Regions from separate parts of the Streptomyces sp. NPDC047706 genome, predicted to be linked through region 3. Evidence: riboswitches for the same ligand, from Rfam matches in the RefSeq annotation. Region 3 holds a riboswitch; each other region holds the start of a gene.

Region 1 (3,265 bases), on a different contig from region 3:
CGCCGGCCGATCCACGGCACCAGGTACTCACGCGCCCAGTACACGTCGTCCCGGCGCACGTCGAGGGTGCCCCGCGGCGGAAGCGGCGGCCAGGGCTGCTCCGGGTCGGCGGGGACGGCGAGGCGGAGGGCCTGACCGGCACGCAGCGCCACGCGCGTGTGCCCCTCGGGAGACAGGTGCAGCCGGTCGTGGTCCCAGGCTCGGCGGTCCTGGACGGACTTGAGCGACCACAGGTCGAGCACCGGGCAGCCGTACCGGTCGGCGATGGCCCGCACATGGCCGTTGTAGGTGGCGATCTTGCCGCGCAGATGCCTGAGCACGGGGACGCCCCGGGTGTCGAAGCCGGTCGTCACCAGGACGGTGCCGACGGCGGCGGTCAGCGCGGCGACCGCCCTCTCGAAGCGCTCGGCCACGTCGTCCGGGTCGGTGCCCGGGCGGATGATGTCGTTGCCGCCGGCGCAGAACGACACCAGGTCCGGCGCGAGTTCGACGGCCCTCGGAACCTGTTCGGCCACGATCTGGTCGAGCAGCCTGCCGCGCACGGCGAGATTGGTGTACTGGAAGTCGCCCTCGGGGCGGCGGTCCGCGAGCAGTACGGCGAACCGGTCGGCCCAGCCGACGAACGCCCCGTCGGGGCCGGGGTCGCCGACGCCCTCGGTGAAGCTGTCCCCCACCGCCACGTACGACCCGATCACTGATCTGCTGTCACTCTTCGAATCGTCTGCCACGTCGGGACATGATTCCCCTTCGAATGTGACCTACGCGACCGTAGGAAGGGGTTGACGGACGGTGAGAAGGGCCACGGTCAAAGGATTGGTCAATTGCGGAATAGAGCCGCAGGCCGGAACGGCCGCGGACTCCGGACGCACCGAGGGCCGGACCCCGGGGTTCGGGGTCCGGCCCTCGGTGGCGTGAGCGGCGCGTGTGTCAGCCGATCGCGACGCCCTTGGAGGCGAGGTAGGCGACCGGGTCGACGTCCGAGCCGTAGTCCGGCGTGGTGCGGATCTCGAAGTGCAGGTGCGGGCCGGTGGAGTTGCCGGTCGAACCGGAGAGGCCGATCTGCTGGCCGGCGGTCACGCTCTGGCCGCTGGAGACGGAGAGCGAGGACAGGTGGGCGTACTGGGCGTAGTAGCCGTCGGCGAGCTTGATGACGACCTGGTTGCCGTACGCGCCGGCCCAGCCCGCGGAGACGACCGTGCCCGCGCCGACAGCCTTCAGCGGGGTGCCGGTCGGCGCGGCGAAGTCGACGCCCGTGTGGTAGCCGCTGGACCACATGCTGCCCGCCACACGGTAGGCGGTACCGACGCCGGCGCCGTCCACGGGGGCGGAGAAGCCGGTGGAGGTGGCGGTGTCCGCGGCCTGGGTGGAGGCCGGGGCCTCGGACGTGTTCGCCGCGGCTTCGGACGCGTTCGAGGACTGCGACGCCTCGGTCGTGGCCGGCGATTCGACCGGGGCGGAGGGAGCGGCGGCGGAGGACGGCGCGGTCGACTGCTTGCCGCCGCTCGCCGCGGCCTTCGCGCCGATCGTGAGCTTCAGACCGGGGTGGATGAGCGACGGGTCCTGGCCCACCGCCTCACGGTTGTCCTCGTAGAGCCGCTGCCAGCCACCGCTGACGTTCTGCTCGTCAGCGATCTTCGAGAGGTAGTCGCCGGCCTTCACCGAATACGTCCGCGCACCGGCCTTCTTGGCGGTGGACTGCTTTGCGGCGGACTGCTGCTGCACTGCCGTCTTCTGGACCGGGACAGACTGGACGGCCTTCTCCGCGGCGGACTGGGGAGTGGCGGCGTGGGCGACGGCGGCCCCCATCAGCGGGAGGGCGAGTGCGGCGCCACCGGTTCCGGCGACGGCGATGGAACGGGCGAAGCGCTGGGTCTTCGGACGGCGGTGCTTACCCTTCGCGGGCATGGCGAATTCCTCTCCGGCGCCTGCGAGGTGAGCTGTCGGGTGCGGACTGGAGATGTCCGGCCGCGTCGGGACGAGGCTTTACCCCGAGCCGTTCCGGGAACCGGAACAGGCAACTACCTGTGGGTCCCCCGCTCCTGCCGAACACGGGTGGGTTTGCGCGGGCACCGGGCGGCGGCAGGATTAGGCGTCCGCCCGGATCGGTGTGGAACGTAAGCGACCACGACGCAACGGGACAAGCAAGAGGTTCCGCCGGAACGCCGTTTTCGTGATCCGTTCACCCGAATTCCGGTCACACTCCGTGCATCGGAGGGCGTGTGATTTCCGTAAACGCCCTTGAAAGGCATGTGAATTACACATGCGTGACAGACGACTCTCGGTCACGGATATGACGCTGCTCACGTGACCCTGCTCCAGGTTTCCTTATTTCAGACAGAGTTGGAATGAAGAGCTCAATTCGGGCAGATCACCCATACGTGACGCGGCGGGAAAGCAGTCGCATTCAGGGGCCGAGGGGCTCTTCGGGATGCGACCCGCATCGCGGCATGAAAGCATCCCGCACATTTCGCCCGATTCTCCGCATTCGTACCGCTCTGTCGCGTGTACGGCTCGCGGGGGCAGATCGTGCTCCCCTGACCGCCTCAGAACAACTCATGGCCGCGGGAATCCGTGTCGTATCGTCAAGACGTGCCCGTCGACGAGCCGCGCCGGCGGGGCCGATGGGAGGGAGCCCCCGTGACGCAGCACGTGCCGTCGACCGAGCCCGAACTGGCCGGAGTGCGCAACTTCCGTGACGTGGGCGGACTGCCGACGGTGGACGGGCGCCGGGTGCGGCAGGGAGTGCTGTTCCGCAGCGGCCACCTCGCCCACGCGACCGCGCAGGACGCCACGTTCCTCGCCTCGCTGGGACTGCACACGATCTTCGACTTCCGCAACGCCGCGGACCAGAAGCTGGAAGGCCCGGACATCGAGCTGCCGGGCGTGCGCAACGTCAACCTGCCGCTGACCGACCCGGCGGACGGCGCGGAGTTCTGGAAGATGGTCCGGGACGGCGACGTGGAGCAGCTGCGGGAGGTCCTGGCCGACGGCAGGGCCGCGGACCGGATGGTCACCTCGTACCGCATGATCGTCAAGGAGCGCACCGGCGAGCACTCCCAGGTTCTGCACGCGATCGCCGAGGACAGCGTCCCCGCGCTGATGCACTGCGCGGCGGGCAAGGACCGCGCCGGGCTGTCGATCGCCGTCACGCTGCTCGCGCTGGGCGTGGAGCGCGAGGCGATCCTCGCCGACTACCTGGAGTCCAATGCCAAGCACCGCCGCTACAAGGTGCACCGGGGCGGCAGCTCCGACTCGGCCTACTCCG
Region 2 (3,265 bases), on a different contig from region 3:
ATCGAGGGCGCCTCCGGTCTCCCCGCGCAGTCCGGGCACCACGCGGGCGCCGGCGATCGGGACGAGTTCGACGTCGACCGGGATGCCGGGCTCGAAGCGTACGGCCGTACCGGCGGCGACGTTGAGCCGCTTGCCGCGCGCGGCGGCGCGGTCGAACTCCAGGCCGGGGTTGGCCTCGGCGAAGTGGTAGTGGGAGCCGACCTGGACGGGCCGGTCGGCGGCGTTGAGCACGGTGAGGCGGGTGACCGCGCGCCCCGCGTTGCAGGCGATCGGGCCGTCGGCGAACAGGATCTCTCCGGGAATCATCGCGTCACCCTCAGACGATCGGGTCATGGACGGTGACGAGCTTGGTGCCGTCCGGGAAGGTCGCCTCGACCTGGATGTCGTGGATCATCTCGGGGATGCCCTCCATGACGTCGTCCCGGGTGAGCAACTCGCGTCCGGAAGACATGAGTTCGGCGACGGTGCGGCCGTCCCGCGCGCCTTCGAGGATGTGCGAGGTGATGAGGGCGACGGCCTCGGGGTGGTTCAGTCTCAGCCCGCGGGCGCGACGCTTCCCGGCGACGTCCGCCGCGACGTGGATCAGCAGCCTCTCCTGCTCGTGCGGGGTCAGTTGCACGTGCCACCTCACATCCTCGCTCCGGGCCGTGCGGGGCCCGGTTGCCGCCGCCACCGGCCGAACTCCCCGGCGGCGTGGAGGGGCACGCTAGTTGGCATGCGTTTCGGGCACGTTAACCGAACTGTGCCGCCTGGAACGCCGTGAGCAGCGCCGTCGCCGGCCCCGCGGCGCTCCCGGGCCCCCACCGGGACGGCCGTCTGCGCGGGACGCCGGTGCCGCTCGGCAACCTGTTGGCCCTGGCTCTCGTCTGAGGGGCGGCGGTGGGGCCGGGCAGCACGCCGGAGTCCTGACCGGGTCCCCGCAGGGCGCGGGCGGCCGGCCGGGAGGACGCGCCGGCAGGCTGACCGCGGACCGGCCCCGCTCCCTGCCGTGACGGACGGGGCACACGGCCTTCGCGCGTGCCGGGGAGGTGCCGCGACGAGGCACCTGGCCCGCGGTGCTCCGCCGCGATGCCGGACCGCTGCCGCTCACGGGGCGCGGTCGCCGCCTCGCGCACGGCGGAGAGGTCGACCGGGTCGTCCCAGGCCGCAGGGCCACCCGCACCGCGCCGGGCGCGAGGTGTGCCGGGGATGCCGCCACCCGGCCTGCCGCCGCTGCCCGCCCTCACCCGCGCCGAGGGCGAGTTGATCGACCGCGACCTGGACGTGGTGGACGTGCTCGGGCGCATCAACCCGGCGCGCGACGGGGACACGCGTCGTGGACGGCGGGCCGCTGGGGCGCTGGTGCGCTGGTGCGCTGGTGCACAAGGCTGTCGAACCGTGCGACGCGCTCGCGCCTACGCGCCGGCGGGGCGGGACCGAACTCCACGCACGGACTCCCGCGCGGGCGCTGCGCGTGCTGGACGGTGAACGCCGGGCGGCGCGTGTCACCGTTGCGCCGCGCTCCGACAGATGAGGCAGGGCTGATCCACGGCCCGGCGACCGGCATCGCAAGGCGACGCGGCGGGATGTCCGGGTGGGAGTTGAAACGGACCAAAAGGACTACCGCCGTCCGGAGGACCTTCACCTCCCTTTTCAGGACCCTTGCGGTTGCGCAACGAGACCTGTCTCGGGGCGGAATGGGACCTTCCACCGCTGGTCCGGGGCGGCGTGGTGCCCTTGACACCTGTTCGCACATCAGCTTGTCCACCCGAACGGGTGAGTGGTGAGTAACACCACAAATCCCCGGTTGCGTTGGGATTTTCGGACTTCCGTGAGTCAAGATCCCTGACTGACGACAAGCCCCCGCCACCGCGGCGGGGCGGTCCGGGCGGACGCCGAGTCCTGCCGCCGCCCGGATGACCGGTCGACAGGAGTGGATCGGCAGGAGTGGAGGACCCGAGCACGACGGGTCGCCGGAGCGCAGTTTCCGAGCGTCCCTTGGGGTGAAGCCGCGGCAACGCGGCCGGGCAACTTCGCCAGCCCGAATCCGACAGGTCATCCTTCACAGGCGGCTGACGAAGGGTTGCGCATGACCGCGCTCAATCGTGTCCCGTCGCTGATGGCCCGTGCCGGTACGGCCTCGGCCCTCACGCTGGTCGCCGTGGGCGGCTCCGTGGTGGCTCCGGGCGTCGCCCAGGAGGCCGCGGCCGCCACGCCCGCGACGAAGGCACTCCAGATCGCCGCCTCGAAGAAGGGCTCCCCCTACAGGTGGGGCGCCACAGGGCCGCGCAGGTTCGACTGCTCCGGGCTGACGCTGTACTCGTTCAAGAAGGCGGGCAAGAAGCTGCCCCGCACGGCCGCCCAGCAGTACAACAAGACCCGCCACATCGCTGCGAAGAGCCGTAAGGCCGGTGACCTCGTGTTCTTCCACTCGGGGTCGAACGTGTACCACGTCGGGATCTACGCCGGGAAGGGGAAGATCTGGCACGCCCCGAAGACCGGGGACGTGGTGAGGCTGCAGAAGATCTGGACGAAGAGCGTCTGGTACGGCCGGGTCAAGTGACCCGCGGGCGGCGGTGGCGGCGCCCGGAGGGGACGCCGCCGCTTCGCCCATGACGCAGGCTCAGCCCGACTCCAGCGGCAGGATCGCGCCGGGCACCGTGGGCGCGGCGCCCGTGCCACCCGCCCATCAGGGCACGGGCGGTGGACGGCCGGTGGCCGAGCCGGTCCACGACCAGGGCCGGCGCCGGAAACCACACCGGGGCGAGGGCCACGATGATCAGCGCCGGCGGCGGGGCCCGGGGCACCGGCCGGGACGAACTGCGGCAGCAGGGTTCAGCGCATGGGTGACGGCGCCCTCGCGCAGCGGGTGCGCGGCGGCCGGGATCGGTGCCCCGCCGGAGCCCGTACGTGGCCGTCGTAGGGCTCACAGGGCCCGTAGGGTCCCGCAGCCCGAGGTGGAAGCACGTACGCCGCCGCCGGGCGGCCGCAGGGCCCGGTGAGGCGCGGGCACAGCGGCGGGACCGCCGCCACGCCGGCCGCGACGGGCGTCGTTTGCGGCACAGCCCGCCCGCGATCCCCAGGGCCCGCTGTCCGCGGGCGAGGCGCGCCGCACTCCGGGTCGCCCACCGCGCCGGTGGTACGGCTCCCGCTGCGGACGCCTCCCGCCCTTGCTGCGCGGCGCCTTCGGCCGAGCCCAGCAGCCCCGGCGGGCACCCACGGCTCCCGCCGGGCCCCGGCCGCTCCGACACCGTGCCGACCTGGCCCCACCCGGCCGCCCGGGACA
Region 3 (3,265 bases):
TGAGCCTGGAGGTGCCGGTCTCCCGCCTGCCCAAGGCCCTCGGTCTGCTGGCCGACGCCCTCAGGGCGCCCGCGTTCGCCGACAGCGAGGTCGAGCGGCTGGTGCGCAACCGCCTCGACGAGATCCCGCACGAGCTGGCGAACCCGGCCCGGCGGGCCGCCAAGGAGCTCTCCAAGGAGCTGTTCCCGGCGACCTCGCGCATGTCCCGCCCGCGCCAGGGCACCGAGGAGACGGTCGCGAAGATCGACTCCGCCGCCGTACGCGCCTTCTACGAGCGGCACGTCCGCCCCGCCACGGCCACCGCCGTGGTTGTCGGCGACCTCACCGGCGTGGACCTCGACGCACTGCTCGGCGAAACCCTGGGCGCCTGGACCGGCTCCCGGGCGCAGCCGCGCCCCGTGCCGCCGGTGACCGCCGACGACACCGGCCGCGTGGTGATCGTGGACCGTCCCGGCGCGGTCCAGACCCAGCTGCTGATCGGCCGGGTCGGTCCCGACCGGCACGACCGTGTATGGGCCGCGCAGGTGCTCGGCACGTACTGCCTGGGCGGCACCCTCACCTCCCGTCTGGACCGCGTCCTGCGCGAGGAGAAGGGCTACACCTACGGGGTGCGCTCGTTCGGCCAGGTGCTGCGTTCCGCTCCGGACGGCAGCGGTGCCGCCATGCTCGCCATCAGCGGCTCCGTGGACACGCCGAACACCGGCCCCGCGCTGGAGGACCTCTGGACGGTGCTGCGCACGCTCGCCGCGGACGGCCTCACGGACGCCGAGCGGGACGTCGCGGTGCAGAACCTCGTCGGTGTGGCGCCGCTGAAGTACGAGACCGCCGCGGCCGTTGCGGGGACCCTGGCCGACCAGGTCGAGCAGCACCTGCCCGACGACTACCAGGCGAGGCTGTACCAGCAGCTCGCCGCCACCGGGACCGTCGAGGCCACCGCGGCGGTCGTCAGCGCCTTCCCCGCGGACCGTCTGGTGACGGTCCTCGTCGGTGACGCGGCGCAGATCAAGGAGCCCGTCGAGGCCCTCGGCATCGGTGAAGTCACCGTCGTGCCGGCCGAGTAGAGGCCCGCGGAGGGCACGCGCGTGCAGGGCCCTGGTGACGGAAGCGTCACCAGGGCCCCGCTATGTCCGCATTGGGGCGGAGGTTGCCCGTCTGACCTGTGGGATGCGCTACAAACGCCGGATTGCGTTTGGGGATTGAAAGATGTCCCGCTTAGCGTCATCCGGGCTGTCCGTCAGGCAGTGCGCCGCACCCGCGGCACCGGACAGTCATCGCCGAGTCCCCGTACGGCGCGAGCCAGGGGAGCCGGGGACCCAACCATGAAGTCCCTGGGGTGAATCGGACGCCCGCGCGCGGCGAGGGAGTCCGTAGGAGACCTTCCTGCTCCGAACCCGTCAGCTAACCCGGTAGGCGAGAGGGAAGGAAAGGACCAGCCACCACATGGCGTTCACGCGCGCCACCGGGAAGCATCGCCGTCCCAGCCGGATGAAGCGCACCACCGCCCACGCGGCGGGTGTCGCGGCGCTCACCACCACCGGTGTCATCGGCACCCTGGCCGCTCCCGCGCTCGCCGCCGAGCCCGCGGCCGAGCAGTCCGGCCTGCTCCCGGTCATCGCCATCGGCGACTCGGTCGCCGAGCAGATAGATGCCCAGGCCGCCGCCCAGAAGCAGGCCGCCGCGGTGGCGGCCGCCGAGCGGAAGGCCGAGGCCGCCGCGAAGAAGCGGGCCCAGGAGCGGGCCAAGGAGGCGCGCGAGGCCAAGGAGCGCGCCGCCCGTGAGGCCGAGCGCAAGCGCCTCAACGCCTATGTGGCGCCGATCAGCGGCTCCCACGTCTCCACCGGCTACCGGTCCGGCGGCGCGCTGTGGTCCTCCGGCAGCCACACGGGTGTCGACTTCCACGCCGCGAGCGGCACGCCCGTGCGCTCTGTCGGCTCCGGCACCGTGGTCGAGGCCGGCTGGGGCGGGGCGTACGGCAATCAAGTCGTGATCAAGATGAACGATGGTACGTACACCCAGTACGGGCACCTGTCGTCCATCGCGGTCTCGGTGGGCCAGACGGTCACCCCGGGGCAGCAGATCGCCCTGTCCGGCGCCACCGGCAACGTCACCGGAGCGCACCTGCACTTCGAGGCCCGTACGACGGCCGAGTACGGCACGGACATCGATCCGGTCGCCTACCTCCGCTCGCACGGCGTCGGCGTCTGACGGCGAATCGCCCGCTTCCCGCGGCCCCGGCTCCCTGAGCCGGGGCTTTCGGCGTTTCGTGCTCCGGTATGTCCAAAAGATATCCATGGATTCCGGCCCGCCATCGGAAATCCCGGCCCATTGCAATAGAGTCACGGAACACACGTCAGTCGTCGACGTTGCACGGGGATTAAGGCGGAGGTCGGTCATGCGTATTCCGGCGCGTTCGGTGTGCACGGCCATCCGGGACGACATCGTCGCGGGTGTCTACGAGCGGGGCGGCCGGCTCACCGAGGAACTCCTCGCCCGCCGCTACGGAGTCTCGCGTGTCCCCGTCCGCGAGGCGCTGCGCACGCTGGAGGCGGAGGGCTTCGTGGTGACCCGGCGGCACGCGGGCGCGTGCGTGGCGGAGCCGACCGAGCAGGAGGCCGCCGACCTGCTGGAGATGCGCCTGCTGCTGGAACCGCTCGGCGCCGCGCGGGCCGCCCAGCGGCGCACCGAGGCCCATCTGAAGGTGCTGCGCGGCCTGGTCAGACTGGGCCAGGAGAGGACCAGGCGGGGTGGCAGCGAGGATCTGCGCTCACTGGGCGGCTGGTTCCACGAGACGCTCGCCCAGGCCTCCGGCAGCCCCGCCCTGATCGCGATGCTGACCCAGCTGCGGCACAAGATCGCCTGGATGTACGCCGTGGAGGCGCCTGTCAGCCCTGTGGAGTCCTGGACGGAGCACGGCGCGATCGTGGACGCGGTGGCGCGCGGCGACGGTGAGCGGGCGCGGGCGGTCACGGCGCTGCACGCCGAGCGTGCGACCGGCGCGCACCGGCTCCGGTTTCCCGGAAACGGTGATCGCGCGGACCGTGTGAGGACTTCGCAACATGCCGTAAACATGTCGGGCCCACGGCATTAACAAGAGCGCCGTATACAAAGAAGTGAAAATCTGCGGCGGCGCATTTTTGCTGCCGTTTTCGGCGTTCTCTGAATTGTTGGCGAGACCCGTTGCGAAAACGCGGGCGCGCGGGCCGGGAAACGGTTGAAGCCGCGCCACCCGGAAAAGGGCGGCGCGGCTTCAGGAATGCCGTCGGCC

What was found. A riboswitch is a leader RNA that binds a small molecule or an ion and turns the genes downstream of it on or off. The one in region 3 is predicted to bind cyclic di-AMP.
Region 1: linked by a shared signal. The riboswitch ahead of ACGF8A_RS29455 (peptidoglycan DD-metalloendopeptidase family protein) and the one ahead of ACGF8A_RS22760 (M23 family metallopeptidase) in region 3 are both predicted to bind cyclic di-AMP.
Region 2: linked by a shared signal. The riboswitch ahead of ACGF8A_RS30210 (C40 family peptidase) and the one ahead of ACGF8A_RS22760 (M23 family metallopeptidase) in region 3 are both predicted to bind cyclic di-AMP.

Annotation. Positions count from the first base shown of each region.
Region 1 is NZ_JBIDCW010000030.1:91,065-94,329, forward strand. Features, by position in the region: gene ACGF8A_RS29450 (SGNH/GDSL hydrolase family protein) at 1-695, opposite strand, end outside; gene ACGF8A_RS29455 (peptidoglycan DD-metalloendopeptidase family protein) at 928-1,905, opposite strand; cyclic di-AMP (ydaO/yuaA leader) riboswitch at 1,910-2,065, opposite strand; gene ACGF8A_RS29460 (tyrosine-protein phosphatase) at 2,638-3,265, shown strand, end outside.
Region 2 is NZ_JBIDCW010000032.1:61,922-65,186, forward strand. Features, by position in the region: gene ACGF8A_RS30190 (urease subunit alpha) at 1-2, opposite strand, end outside; gene ACGF8A_RS30195 (urease subunit beta) at 1-306, opposite strand, end outside; gene ACGF8A_RS30200 (urease subunit gamma) at 317-619, opposite strand; partial or broken gene ACGF8A_RS30205 (hypothetical protein) at 1,189-1,513, shown strand; cyclic di-AMP (ydaO/yuaA leader) riboswitch at 1,863-2,065, shown strand; gene ACGF8A_RS30210 (C40 family peptidase) at 2,069-2,542, shown strand.
Region 3 is NZ_JBIDCW010000019.1:118,815-122,079, forward strand. Features, by position in the region: gene ACGF8A_RS22755 (M16 family metallopeptidase) at 1-1,061, shown strand, start outside; cyclic di-AMP (ydaO/yuaA leader) riboswitch at 1,263-1,428, shown strand; gene ACGF8A_RS22760 (M23 family metallopeptidase) at 1,441-2,205, shown strand; gene ACGF8A_RS22765 (GntR family transcriptional regulator) at 2,393-3,088, shown strand.